Regions from separate parts of the Streptomyces sp. NPDC045026 genome, predicted to be linked through region 2. Evidence: riboswitches for the same ligand, from Rfam matches in the RefSeq annotation. Region 2 holds a riboswitch; the other holds the start of a gene.

Region 1 (7,194 bases), on a different contig from region 2:
GCCTCGTAGGCGTCGTAACGCCCCGGCGTCACCTGGCGCAGCATGTGCTCGACCTGACCGGCCGCGGCCGTGCCCGACGCACTCACCCGTAACCGCCCCTTCGTGACGTACCCGACGATTTCGACCCGCTCCCCGCGGCGGGACCGCCCAGACAGGTCATGAAACCAGCTTAAGCGGCGATCCTGACACCGACTTGACGTACGCGCGGTCGACCGCATTCCCGTGCCGTCCCCGAACGGGGACCGGCGCCGGGCTTTCAGTGACCCTGCGTGTAGAACGGCCGCAGCGTGGCGCGCATCCAGTCACCGACCGGGTCCTGGGTGATGTCGAGCAGGACGAGGTTCACCGGCCAGGGCGCCGGGGCCCGGCCGAGGGCGCGGCCCAGGGCGTCCATGGGCAGGTTGCGCGCGGGACCCTCCCACTGCGACACCTCGACGCCGACGAAGAGGAGCGGGTCGCCGCCCTCGACGCTGGCGAGGCAGCGGCGGGCGGTGAGCACGACGCCTGCCGCCTCGAACTCCTCGCGCACGGCGGCCAGGAAGTCGACCGGGTCCTCCTGCCAGTCGGGCTCGTAGAGGCTGACCCGGCCGCCCGCGGCGGGCCCGTCCAGCGGCGTACGCCCCGACTTGCACAACTCGGCGACGGCGGGCGGGGGGAGCGGGATGCCGACGGCGCCGTCCGGGTTCACCGCGATCCCGACCTGCGGGGGCAGCCCGCGCGCGAACTCGACGGCCGGCGCGACCGTGCAGCCCATCCGGTCGCCGACGACCGCGAGGAACTGCTCCTCCGAGCTGAAGACGGGCACATAGGCCTGGCCCTCGATCTCCAGCGTCGGCAGGTCGAGGTTCGGGCTGCCGGGCCCGCCGCCCTGGGGCAGCGGTATCCACACCTGGCTGCGCCCGAGGACCTCGACGATCCGTCCGCCCGCCGAGCCGACCCCGAGGGAGGCGGCGAGCACCTCCTCCAGCTCGTTGGCCGGCCACCCGCCGTACGGGTGTGCGTGAGCCTGCGCCGGAATGTCCATGTGCCTACCACCCGCTCTGGAACCGCTCTGTCTGCGGCCGAACCCTAGCGCGTACAAGTGACACGGCACCCTCCGCATCCACCTGCGCACAGAGGGTCACGGTCGCTCAACTCCCCTCGAACCCGATCCCGTTCAGCACATCCGTCGCGTCCCGGTCGAGCAGCACGGCGGACGCGCAGCCCCACGGCAGGTCACCGCGCTCGGCCGACTGCACCAGGACCGCGACCGCGCGGCGGTGCCGGGCGAACGCGTAGCGCGAGACCCCGCGGCCGCGGTCCCGCTGGCCCGCGAGCGCCGTGTCCGCGTCGACGTCGAGCAGCATCAGGTGCAGATCCGCGCCGCGCCGCCCGGCCTCCCTGGCCAGCCAGCGCCGCACCCAGGCCTGCGTGCCGCAGTCGTGCAGGACGACGCTGCCACCCGAGCGCAGGGCCCGCCGCAGCCCGACGAAGTGCGCGAGCCGTACGAGCGGGCGGTACACGGCGTACGGGAGCAGCCGTGGCAGCCGGGCCGCCCAGCGGTCGCGGGTGTCCTGCGAGTCGATACGCACGGCTCCCCCGCCGCCGACCACGCGGCTCATCAGCGTGGACTTGCCGCTGCCCGGGAGCCCCGAGACCACGATCAGGTCACCCCGCGCGAAGCCGAGACGGCGCGGGGTACGCCCGCGCCTGCCGCGCAGATCCCTGACGACGGGACCGCGCCCTGCCAACGGCCCGGGGCGGGACACCGCCCGTTGCGCGACCCCTGTCGCCGCGTACGCACCCGCCACTGCCTTGTGCACCGTGATCGTCCTCCCCGCTCCGGTCACGCCACCCTTGCCCGCCAAGTGTAAAGAGACGGTAATGCCGTACAAGTGGTTTCCCCGTACGGTCGGCATGCAATGATGTGCGCGCCAAGAGCACGACCAACTGCATACCGGCCGCTTGAATCCGCGCGGGAGAGCTCCCCGGACGCCTACGCGTCCCCGGGGGCGCCGAAGGAGCAAGTTCCTCCCTTGAATCTCTCAGGCCCCGTACCGCGCGGGCGAGGCATATCTGAAAAGCGGGCGGCCCTCGGCCGCTCCACCCAAGGTGCAAGCCGCGACCACCCGTACGTGTGGCGCCGGCGAACCTCTCAGGTTCCGATGACAGATGGGGAGGAAGACCATCGCCCTCGTCTGTCATGCCTGGGATCCTGGAGCACCACTCATGAGCAACGTCCCCCGTAAGACCGCCCTCGACGCCCTGCACCGCTCGCTGGGCGCGAAGATGACCGACTTCGCCGGCTGGGACATGCCGCTGCGGTACGGCAGCGAGCGCGACGAGCACCTCGCGGTCCGCACCAAGGCGGGCCTCTTCGACCTCTCACACATGGGCGAGATCACCGTCACCGGGCCGCAGGCCGTCGACCTCCTGGACTACGCCCTCGTCGGGAACATGTCCACGATCGGCCCCGGCCGCGCCCGCTACACCATGATCTGCCAGGAGGACGGCGGGATCGTCGACGACCTGATCGTCTACCGCCTGGGCGAGCACGACGCCGGTCTTCCTGAATACATGGTCGTCGCCAACGCGGGCAACGCGCAGATCGTCCTCGACGCGATCACCGAGCGCGCCGCCGGCTTCGACGCCGAGGTCCGTGACGACCGCGACGCCTACGCGCTGATCGCCGTCCAGGGCCCCGAGTCCCCCGGCATCCTGAAGTCCCTCACGGACGCCGACCTGGACGGCCTCAAGTACTACGCGGGCCTGCCCGGCACCGTCGCCGGCGTCCCGGCCCTCATCGCCCGCACCGGCTACACCGGCGAGGACGGCTTCGAGCTGTTCGTCGCCCCGGAGCACGCCGAGAAGCTGTGGCAGGCGCTGACCGACGCGGGCGCGCCGGTGGGCCTCGTCCCCGCCGGCCTCTCCTGCCGTGACACGCTCCGCCTGGAGGCGGGCATGCCGCTGTACGGGCACGAGCTGACGACGGCGCTGACCCCGTTCGACGCCGGTCTCGGCCGCGTCGTGAAGTTCGAGAAGACGGGCAACGAGGGCCGCTTCGTGGGCCGCGAGGCGCTCGAGGCCGCGGCCCTGCGCGCCGAGACCGCTCCGCCGCGCAAGCTCGTCGGTCTGATCGCCGAGGGCCGCCGGGTGCCGCGCGCCGGGATGTCCGTGGTCGCCGACGGCCAGGTGATCGGCGAGGTCACCTCCGGCGCCCCCTCCCCCACGCTCGGCAAGCCGATCGCCATCGCCTACGTGGACGCGGCACACGCCGCCCCGGGCACGGAGGGCGTCGGCGTGGACATCCGCGGCGCCCACGAGCCGTACGAGGTCGTGGCGCTGCCGTTCTACAAGCGCCAGAAGTAGCCCGACCGTCCTCACAGGGGGCGCCGGAAGTAACCCAGCGCACACCCCTCTCGTTCCGCAGCACCCACCCGCGTACAGGAGAATTCAGATCATGAGCAACCCCCAGCAGCTGCGCTACAGCAAGGAGCACGAGTGGCTGTCGGGCGCCGAGGACGGCGTCTCGACGGTCGGCATCACCGAGTTCGCGGCCAACGCGCTCGGCGATGTCGTCTACGCCCAGCTCCCCGAGGTCGGTGACACGGTGACCGCGGGCGAGACCTGCGGCGAGCTCGAGTCGACCAAGTCCGTCAGCGACCTGTACTCCCCGGTCACCGGCGAGGTCGTCGAGGCGAACCAGGACGTCGTGGAGGACCCGTCGCTGGTGAACTCCGCCCCGTTCGAGGGCGGCTGGCTGTTCAAGGTCCGCATCTCGGAAGAGCCGAAGGACCTGCTCTCCGCGGACGAGTACGACGCGTTCTCCGGCTCCGGCAACTAGGGACACCACGACCATGTCGCTCATGAACACCCCCCTGCACGAGCTCGACCCGGACGTCGCCGCCGCGGTCGACGCCGAGCTGCTCCGTCAGCAGTCGACGCTGGAAATGATCGCGTCGGAGAACTTCGCCCCGGTCGCCGTCATGGAGGCCCAGGGCTCGGTCCTGACCAACAAGTACGCCGAGGGCTACCCCGGCCGCCGCTACTACGGCGGCTGCGAGCACGTCGACGTCACCGAGCAGATCGCCATCGACCGGGTGAAGGACCTCTTCGGCGCCGAGTACGCCAACGTCCAGCCCCACTCCGGCGCCTCCGCCAACCAGGCCGCCCTCTTCGCGCTCGCCAAGCCCGGCGACACGATCCTGGGCCTGGACCTCGCCCACGGCGGCCACCTCACCCACGGCATGCGCCTGAACTTCTCCGGCAAGCAGTTCGACGTGGTCGCGTACCACGTCGACGAGGCCGGCCTGGTCGACATGGCCGAGGTCGAGCGCCTCGCCAAGGAGCACCGCCCCAAGGTGATCATCGCGGGCTGGTCCGCCTACCCGCGCCAGCTCGACTTCGCCGCGTTCCGCCGCATCGCGGACGAGACCGGCGCCTACCTGTGGGTCGACATGGCCCACTTCGCCGGCCTCGTCGCGGCCGGGCTGCACCCCAACCCGGTCGAGTACGCGGACGTGGTCACCTCCACCACGCACAAGACGCTCGGCGGGCCGCGCGGCGGGATCATCCTCGCGAAGAAGGACTTCGCGAAGAAGCTGAACTCGTCCGTCTTCCCCGGCTTCCAGGGCGGCCCCCTGGAGCACGTGATCGCCGCCAAGGCCGTCTCCTTCAAGGTCGCCGCGAGCGAGGACTTCAAGGAGCGCCAGCAGCGCACCATCGAGGGCGCCCAGATCCTCGCCGCCCGCCTGACCTCGGACGACGCCCGCGCCACCGGCGTGAACGTGCTGTCCGGCGGCACCGACGTGCACCTGGTCCTGGTCGACCTGCGCGAGTCCGAGCTGGACGGCCAGCAGGCCGAGGACCGCCTCCACGAGGTCGGCATCACCGTCAACCGCAACGCGGTCCCCAACGACCCGCGTCCCCCGATGGTCACCTCGGGCCTGCGGATCGGCACCCCGGCCCTGGCCACCCGCGGCTTCCAGGCCGAGGACTTCACCGAGGTCGCCGACATCATCGCCGAGGCCCTCAAGCCGGAGTACGACGCGGATTCCCTCAAGACCCGCGTCACCGCCCTCGCCGACAAATACCCCCTGTACCCCGGCCTGAAGTAGTTTCGTACGCATTTGTACGTATGAAAGTTCGGGGCACCGCGCACACTGGACAGTGAGAGCGGTGCCCCGCCCCATGCACCGCCCCCAGCAGCACCCTGCGCACGACCCCGGCAGACAACGGCGTCCACCGAAACCCACCTAGGAGTTCCCCCGTGGCCATCTCGGTCTTCGACCTGTTCTCGATCGGCATCGGCCCGTCCAGCTCCCACACGGTCGGCCCGATGCGGGCGGCCCGCATGTTCGCGCGCCGCCTCAAGAACGAGGGCCTGCTCGCCCACACCGCCGCGATACGCGCCGAGCTCTACGGCTCCCTCGGCGCCACCGGACACGGCCACGGCACCCCCAAGGCGGTCCTGCTGGGCCTGGAGGGCGACTCGCCCCGCACCGTCGACGTGGAGAAGGCCGACGACCGCGTCGAAGCGATCAAGACCTCCGGGAAGATCAGCCTGCTCGGCGTCCACGAGATCCCGTTCAGCTTCGACGAGGACCTGGTCCTGCACCGCCGCAAGGCACTCCCGTACCACGCCAACGGCATGACGATCTTCGCCTACGACCACGAGGGCGCCCTCGTCCTGGAGAAGACGTACTACTCGGTGGGCGGCGGCTTCGTCATCGACGAAGATGCCGTGGCCGGCGAGAACCCGATCGTGCCCGAGGACACGGTCCTCAAGTACCCCTTCCGCACGGGCGACGAGCTGCTCCGCCTCACCAAGGAGACCGGCCTGTCCATCTCCGCGCTGATGCTGGAGAACGAGAAGGCCTGGCGCACCGAGGACGAGATCCGCTCCGGACTCCTCGACATCTGGCGCGTCATGCAGGCCTGCGTCTCGCGCGGCATGTCCCGCGAGGGCATCCTGCCCGGCGGCCTCAAGGTCCGCCGCCGCGCCGCGAACTCGGCCCGCCAGCTGCGCGCCGAGGGCGACCCGACGGCCCGCGCCATGGAGTGGATCACCCTCTACGCGATGGCCGTCAACGAGGAGAACGCCGCGGGCGGCCGCGTCGTGACCGCGCCGACCAACGGCGCCGCGGGCATCATCCCCGCGGTCCTGCACTACTACATCAACTTCGTGCCCGGCGCGGACGAGGAGGGCGTCGTCCGCTTCATGCTCTCCGCTGGCGCCATCGGCATGCTCTTCAAGGAGAACGCCTCCATCTCCGGCGCCGAGGTCGGCTGCCAGGGCGAGGTCGGCTCCGCCTGCTCGATGGCCGCGGGCGCGCTCGCCGAGGTCCTCGGCGGCACCCCCGAGCAGGTCGAGAACGCCGCCGAGATCGGTATGGAGCACAACCTCGGCCTGACCTGCGACCCGGTCGGCGGCCTCGTGCAGATCCCCTGCATCGAGCGCAACGGCATGGCCGCCGCGAAGGCCGTCACCGCGGCCCGCATGGCGCTGCGCGGCGACGGCCGCCACCACGTCTCCCTCGACAAGGTCATCAAGACCATGAAGGAGACCGGCGCCGACATGTCCGTCAAGTACAAGGAGACGGCGCGGGGCGGCCTCGCCGTCAACATCATCGAGTGCTGACGATCAGCGGGGGCTGAGGGCGGCGGCGGTCACAGGGTCGCCGTCGTGCCCTCCCCCGAACCGCTCCCCGCGAGCCACTGGTCCCAGCTGAGGTTGAAGGCCGCGTACCCGTTGTCGGCCGGAGCCTTGGCGCGCGGTGAGCCCGTGATGGTGACGGGGTCGCCCTGCTTGACCTGGCCGTAGAACCACTTGGCGTCGGCCAGCGACAGGTGGACGCAGCCGTGCGAGCCACGGGCGGAGCCGCTGCCCGGGTTCGGGTCACCGGTCGAGTAGTGGACGTACGTGCCGGACTGGGTCAGGTGGACGTCCCAGGGCAGCGTCAGGTCGTAGTAGTTGGCGCTGCCCTTGTTGCAGCTGATGCCGACGCTGCAGGAGGTCATGTGGACCTTCTCCTGCTTGTCGATGACGGCCATCGTGCCGTTCCAGGTGGGGTACTCGGCGCTGCCCGCGTTGATCGACAGCGTCCGCACGGCCTGGCCGTTCTTGGTGACCTTCATGGTGTGGCCGGTGACGGAGACGTCGGCCCGGACGTCGTCGCCGACCGTGAACGAGTGCGTGTAACTGTGCACGCCGTA
Region 2 (7,194 bases):
CGGCCCGGCTCCTGGAGTCCGTGGACACGACGGGTGGGGTGCGGCTGCTCGGTGTGGGGGTGACCGGTCTGGCCGACTACACGCAGGAGGACCTGTTCGCGCAGGCGCGGGCGCAGGCCGAGGCCGAGGCCGAGGCGCACGCGGCCGAGGGTGAGGGTGAGACGGAAGGGGCGGCTGGTGCGGGGGAGAAGGGGCATTCGGCCGCGGAAGAGGTCGTGGAGACCGCGGACCGGCGCTGGGTGGCCGGGCACGACGTGCGGCACGAGGAGTTCGGGCACGGGTGGGTGCAGGGCAGCGGGCTCGGGCGGGTGACGGTGCGCTTCGAGACGCCGTACTCGGAGCCGGGGCGGGTGCGGACCTTCCGCACGGACGACCCCGCTCTCGTGCCCGCGGAGCCGCTGCCGCTGGTGGAGGGCGGGGCCGGGCTCGTTCCGGCCCGGGAGGGGGATGCCGGGTCAGGTGTCGTCTGAGTTGCCGGCGATCTTGCCGAAGTCGTGGTCCTGAGGGGGCTCGGGGTCGTCCGGGGCCGTGATGTCGAGACCGTAGTGGTGGTAGAGCTGGAGCTCCTGTTCGGGGGAGAGGTGACGGCCGACCCCGAAGTCGGGGGCGTCCTTGATCAAGGAGCGTTCGAAGGGGATGCGCAGAGTGCCTTCGACCAGCTCGCTCGGCTCCAGGGGGACGAAGGCGTCCCGGCTGAACAGGCCTGTGCGTATCGCCGCCCACTCCGGGACCCCGGTCGCGTCGTCGAGGTAGACCTCGTCGACGGTCCCGATCTTGGCTCCGTTGCGGTCGAACGCCTTGCGGCCGATCAGGTTGCGCGGATCGACATCGGTCTGCACGGGGCCCTCCAGCTGCTCGCAACTCATCCGTAAGCACTACCAAAGTGCACATTGGTGACGGCGGCCACTCGAAGCCGGGGGCATTGTTGCCGCTGGTAGGCTGGCGATGGCTGCTGACCCTGTGCGGGAGAGTCCTCCGGTATGACACCGGAGGCGCCGAAGGAGCAACTCCTCCCCGGAATCTCTCAGGCCCCTGTACCGCACGGACGAGGTCACTCTGGAAAGCAGGGCGGGCGTTCAGGCCTCCGCCCTCACCGACGGTGAAAGTCGGCATGCCCTTCGTGATGTGGGGCGCGCCGGTGAAGCTCTCAGGTTGAGATGACAGAGGGGGAGGCCGTTCGGGCACCCGCGCCGTGGTGCCCCTCGCAGGTCGCAATGACCAGGAGGCCTCCGCAATGACCGCCAACCGTATTCCGCTCTCCCAGCTGGAGCAGGGAATCCCCTTCGAGCAGCGCCATATCGGTCCGGATGAAGCAGCGCAGGCCAAGATGCTCGCGCAGGTCGGGTACGGCTCGCTCGACGAGCTGACGGCGGCCGCGGTGCCGGACGTGATCAAGAGCGCCGAGGCACTCGATCTTCCCGGGGCCCGCACCGAGGCAGAGGTGCTCGCCGAACTTCGCTCGCTCGCGGACCGCAACCAGGTCCTCGACTCGATGGTCGGACTCGGCTACTACGGCACCTTCACGCCGCCCGTCATCCTGCGCAACGTCATGGAGAACCCGGCCTGGTACACGGCGTACACGCCCTACCAGCCGGAGATCTCGCAGGGCCGGCTCGAGGCGCTGCTCAACTTCCAGACGATGGTCGCCGAGCTGACGGGTCTGCCGACCTCGGGAGCCTCGCTGCTCGACGAGGGCACGGCCGCCGCCGAGGCCATGGCGCTGTCCCGGCGCATCGGCAAGGTCAAGAACGGCGCCTTCGTGGTCGATGCGGACGCGCTGCCGCAGACCATCGCCGTGATCCAGACGCGTGCCGAGCCGACCGGTGTCGAGGTCGTCGTCGCGGACCTGTCCGACGGCATCCCGGCCGAGGTCGCCGAGCGCGGCGTCGTCGGCGTCCTGATCCAGTACCCGGGCGCCTCGGGTGCCGTGCGCGACATCAAGCCGGTCATAGAGCAGGCCCACGAGCTGGGCGCCGTCGTCACGGTCGCCGCCGACCTGCTCGCCCTCACGCTGCTGACCTCGCCCGGTGAGCTCGGCGCCGACATCGCCGTCGGTACGACGCAGCGCTTCGGTGTCCCGATGGGCTTCGGCGGTCCGCACGCCGGCTACATGGCCGTCCGCGAGAAGTTCGCCCGCAGCCTGCCCGGCCGCCTCGTGGGCGTCTCCGTCGACGCCGACGGCAACAAGGCGTACCGCCTCGCCCTGCAGACCCGTGAGCAGCACATCCGGCGCGAGAAGGCCACCAGCAACATCTGTACCGCTCAGGTGCTGCTCGCCGTCATGGCCGGCATGTACGCCGTCTACCACGGGCCCGACGGCCTCAAGGGCATCGCGCGGCGCACGCACCGGTACGCGACGCTGCTCGCCGAGGGACTCAAGGCCGGCGGGGTCGAGGTCGTGCACGGCGCGTACTTCGACACCGTGACCGTGAAGGCCGCGGGCCGGGCCGCCCAGATCGTGGGCGCCGCGCGTGAAGGGGGCGTCAACCTCCACCTCGTGGACGCCGACCACGTGTCCATCTCGTGTGACGAGACCACGACGCGTACCCAACTGGGTGCCGTCTGGACCGCGTTCGGTGTCGACGCCGATGTCGAGGCGCTCGACGCCTCGGCCGAGGACACGCTGCCTGCGGGCCTTCTGCGGGGCGACGACTACCTGACGCACTCCGTGTTCCACGCGCACCGCTCCGAGACCTCGATGCTGCGCTACCTGCGCAAGCTGGCCGACCGTGACTACGCGCTCGACCGCGGCATGATCCCGCTGGGCTCCTGCACGATGAAGCTCAACGCGACGACGGAGATGGAGCCGGTCACCTGGCCCGAGTTCGGCCAGCTGCACCCCTTCGCGCCCGCCGAGCAGGCGCAGGGCTACCTCACGCTCATCCGTGAGCTGGAGGAGCGCCTCGCGGAGGTCACCGGCTACGACAACGTGTCGCTCCAGCCGAACGCCGGTTCGCAGGGCGAGCTGGCCGGTCTGCTCGCCGTCCGCGGCTACCACCGCGCCAACGGCGACGACCAGCGCACCGTCTGCCTCATCCCGTCGTCCGCGCACGGCACGAACGCCGCGAGCGCCGTGATGGCCGGCATGAAGGTGGTCGTCGTGAAGACGGCCGACGACGGCGAGATCGATGTCGTGGACCTGCGCGCCAAGATCGAGCAGTACGCCGACGAGCTCTCCGTCCTGATGATCACCTACCCGTCGACGCACGGCGTGTTCGAGGAGCACGTCGCCGACATCTGCGCGCAGGTGCACGACGCCGGCGGTCAGGTCTATGTCGACGGCGCCAACCTGAACGCCCTGGTGGGCCTCGCCAAGCCGGGCCACTTCGGCGGCGACGTCTCGCACCTCAACCTGCACAAGACGTTCTGCATCCCGCACGGCGGCGGCGGTCCGGGCGTCGGCCCGGTCGGTGTCCGCGCGCACCTCGCGCCGTACCTGCCCAACCACCCGATGCAGCCCGCCGCCGGTCCCGAGACCGGCGTCGGTCCGATCTCCGCGGCGCCGTGGGGCTCCGCGGGCATCCTGCCGATCTCTTGGGCGTACGTGCGTCTCATGGGCGGCGAGGGTCTCAAGCGGGCCACGCAGGTCGCGGTGCTCAGCGCCAACTACATCGCCAAGCGTCTCGAGGCGCACTTCCCGGTGCTGTACACGGGCCCCGGCGGCCTCGTCGCGCACGAGTGCATCATCGATCTGCGTCCGATCTCGAAGGCGACCGGAGTCAGCGTCGACGACATCGCCAAGCGCCTCATCGACTACGGGTTCCACGCCCCGACCATGTCGTTCCCGGTGGCCGGAACGCTGATGATCGAGCCGACCGAGAGCGAGGACCTGACCGAGCTGGACCGGTTCTGCGAGGCGATGATCGCCATTCGCGGGGAGATCGAGAAGGTCGGTTCGGGCCGGTGGCCCGCCGAGGACAACCCGCTGCGCAACGCCCCGCACACCGCGGCCGCGCTCGGCGGCGAGTGGGAGCACGCGTACAGCCGCGAGGAGGCCGTCTTCCCCGCCGGTGTCGTGGCCGCCGACAAGTACTGGCCGCCGGTGCGCCGCATCGACCAGGCGTACGGCGACCGGAATCTCGTCTGCTCGTGCCCGCCCATGGACGCGTACGAGAACTGATACACACGCTGACATGCGTCAGGGCCGGTTCCGGGTTTTCCCGGGGCCGGCCCTTTCGTACTGGGGACGCCGTCGGCGTCCGGATCCGCTCAGGCCGCGGTCACGACGTGCACCGGGCGGTGCGGAGCGATGATCTGGCCGTTGGGCAGCAGCTCACCGGTGTCCTCGAAGAGCAGGACGCCGTTGCAGAGCAGACTCCAGCCCTGTTCGGGGTGGTGGGCCACAGGGAGTGCGGCCTCCCGGTCGGCGGAGTCTGCGGACGGGCACGGTGGCTGGTGCTGGCACATGGATGGGATCTTTCCCTGTGGAGTGATGTCGGTGATGGGTGCGATGTCGGTGTCTGTCCTGCGGCTCGAAGCGTTGTTCATGGCCGCCCCCCGTTTGTCGGTCGGTCCGGAACCCAGTGTTGCCCCACGGGCGAGAATCCGCAGGTATTTCGTCGCAGCGGTCCTCACTGGATGAGGACGCGTCACCCGTGCGGACGGTTCACCCCAACTGCACTGTCCCTTCGGGTGGTTCGGGGTGGCCTGACCGGGCTAGTCCGGACGGGCGGGCGAGGGCAGGGCTGCGCCCCGCGACCGGTCGGCATCGGCAGCGGGGCGCGGGCGCGTCAGGCGGCCCGGTCGCGTCAGGCGGGTGAGCCCAGGAGTGGCGCTGGGGTCAGTCGATGGGTGAGGACGGGCAGCAGTTCGGCGACCCGGTGCGGGCGGTGGGCGGCGATGCCGGGCGGCGCGGGCGCGAGCGGGACCAGGAGGTCGCTGGCCGCCGGATGTCCCGTGGAGGCGTCGGCGTTGCAGTCCCCGTGCAGCCACAGGGTGAGCATGTACAGCTCCGGGACCGAGAGCAGGCGCGGCTGGTAGGCCGCGGGCAGGGACTCGGCCTGACGCAGCGCGCGTTCGGTGGCCGCGACGTACGGGCCCTCGAAGAAGTGCGAGAACGCCCAGCCGTCGGCGGTCAGGATCGTGTCGGCGGCGGCGACCGCCCGCTCTCCGCAGCGGATCAGGAAGCGCCAGCCGGCGAGCCGGGTGGGTGAGGGGCCCGCGCTGCCCGTGACCCGGTCCAGTACGTGGACGGGCAACGGGAGTTCGGGGCTCGCCGGTCCTTGGGCGGAGCGCAGGGAAGGGGTGCGGGCCTCGCGGACTGCGGTGGGGGAACCGAGGGCCGTGAGGACGGTGCGCAGGGCGGGCGCGGGAGCCGGAGGGACATGCAGCGGCATGGTGGGTCGCCTCTCATTCGACAGGCACGGTGGATCGAGGGCGTGGCGGGACGAGCGGACGGCGCTGTCTGCTGACCGGGCCAGAGGGGGCGGGGGCAGGTACCGCGAGCGCCAACTCTCTGCCTCGTTCGCGGAGTTTATACGACGCGTGTTCACGCAGTGTTTCGGCTAGCCGTCTCGAAAATACTCGGCAAGGCGTTATTCGGTCATCGAAATGAGGGGAATCTCCCGATTTTAATCGGGGCTGGATCCGTGACCTCGTAATCTTCACGGCGAGCGGACGGCTGATTCTCGTCGGTGTTTATCACCAGGCTAGGTGGAACCTAGTCTTCGACATGCCGCATGCCTCGTGAATGTGCCCCGTGACAACTGCTGCGAGCCTACTCGCCGACGGCGGGGAGCGGGGCGTTATCGATCACATTGCCTGGGCATCATCCACCGAGACACGGCGGCCGGACGGCCGGGCCATCCAAGCGAGGAGGGACGCTTCCATGGGGGAGAAGGTCGTGGCGGGCGCGTTCGACCTGTCCGATCGACGGCACTACCGCAGGAAGTTGCAGCAGTGTCTGGTGGGGCTCGCGAGGCTCCTGGAGGAGCAGCGGTTCGACCGTCCGAGGAATCTGATGGGGCTGGAGATCGAGTTGAATCTCGCTGGGCCCGACGGCATGCCGAAAATGATGAATGCGCAAGTTCTCGAGCGCATCGCGAGCCGTGATTTCCAGACCGAACTCGGAATGTTCAATCTGGAAGTTAATATTGCCCCCCACCGATTGGAAGGCCGGGTTCTCGACCGGCTCGCCGAGGAGCTCAGGACCGGCCTCGCCTATGCCCACCGGAAAGCGAACGAGGTGGACGCCGGGATCGTCATGATCGGCATTCTCCCGACGCTCGTGCCCGATGATCTCGTCTCCGCGAACCTGTCGGACGTAGACCGCTACAGCCTCCTCAACGACCAGATGCTCGCCGCGCGCGGCGAGGACTTCGTGGTCGACATCGACGGGGTGGAGCACCTGCGCTGCACCTCGGGCTCCATAGCGACCGAAGCGGCGTGCACCTCCGTGCAGTTGCACCTCCAGGTCACGCCCGCCCGCTTCGCCGACGTGTGGAACGCCGCGCAGGCGGTCGCCGCCGTGCAGGTCGCGGTCGGCGCCAACTCGCCGTTCCTGTTCGGACATGAGCTGTGGCGCGAATCGCGGCCGCCCCTGTTCCAGCAGTCGACCGACACCCGCCCGCCCGAGCTCCAGGCCCAGGGGGTGCGGCCGCGCACCTGGTTCGGCGAGCGCTGGGTCAGCAGCGCGTACGACCTGTTCGAGGAGAATCTGCGCTACTTCCCGCCGCTGCTGCCCCTGTGCGACGAGGAGGAGCCGCTGCGCGTCATCGACGACGGCGGAGTGCCGGCGCTGGGCGAGCTCGTCCTGCACAACGGCACCGTCTACCGCTGGAACCGGCCCGTGTACGGCATAGCCGACGGCAAGCCGCACCTGCGCGTGGAGAACCGCGTCCTGCCCGCGGGCCCCACCGTCACCGACGTCATCGCGAACGTCGCCTTCTACTACGGCGTCGTGCGCGCCCTGGCCGAGGACGCCCGCCCGGTCTGGAGCCGGCTGCCCTTCGACGCCGCGGCCCGCAACTTCGACGAGGCGTGCCGGCACGGGATCGACGCGCGCCTGGACTGGCCGCGCCGGGGCCGCTTCGGCGGGGTCGAGAAGGTGCCCGTCGTGACGCTCGTACGGGACGAGCTGCTGCCGCTGGCCGCCGCCGGGCTCGACGCCTGGGGGGTCGAGGCGGCCGACCGTGACTTCTATCTCGGAGTGATCGAGGAGCGCTGCCGGCGACGGGTCAACGGGGCCTCGTGGCA

Evidence for each region. Region 2 has a riboswitch for glycine ahead of gcvP (aminomethyl-transferring glycine dehydrogenase). Riboswitches for the same ligand answer to the same signal wherever they lie in the genome.
Region 1: linked by a shared signal. The riboswitch ahead of gcvT (glycine cleavage system aminomethyltransferase GcvT) and the one ahead of gcvP (aminomethyl-transferring glycine dehydrogenase) in region 2 are both predicted to bind glycine.

The regions. Positions count from the first base shown of each region.
Region 1 is NZ_JBWKIS010000003.1:463,272-470,465, reverse strand. Features, by position in the region: gene AC07EJ_RS09530 (enhanced serine sensitivity protein SseB C-terminal domain-containing protein) at 1-86, opposite strand, end outside; gene AC07EJ_RS09525 (enhanced serine sensitivity protein SseB) at 257-1,024, opposite strand; gene AC07EJ_RS09520 (AAA family ATPase) at 1,131-1,808, opposite strand; glycine riboswitch at 1,946-2,049, shown strand; glycine riboswitch at 2,050-2,161, shown strand; gene gcvT (glycine cleavage system aminomethyltransferase GcvT) at 2,209-3,348, shown strand; gene gcvH (glycine cleavage system protein GcvH) at 3,440-3,823, shown strand; gene glyA (serine hydroxymethyltransferase) at 3,837-5,096, shown strand; gene AC07EJ_RS09500 (L-serine ammonia-lyase) at 5,249-6,619, shown strand; gene AC07EJ_RS09495 (L,D-transpeptidase) at 6,649-7,194, opposite strand, start outside.
Region 2 is NZ_JBWKIS010000028.1:9,856-17,049, forward strand. Features, by position in the region: gene AC07EJ_RS37355 (DNA polymerase IV) at 1-470, shown strand, start outside; gene AC07EJ_RS37360 (PRC-barrel domain-containing protein) at 456-839, opposite strand; glycine riboswitch at 954-1,050, shown strand; gene gcvP (aminomethyl-transferring glycine dehydrogenase) at 1,235-4,120, shown strand; gene AC07EJ_RS37370 (DUF5999 family protein) at 4,210-4,407, opposite strand; gene AC07EJ_RS37375 (hypothetical protein) at 4,749-5,336, opposite strand; gene AC07EJ_RS37380 (glutamate-cysteine ligase family protein) at 5,828-7,194, shown strand, end outside.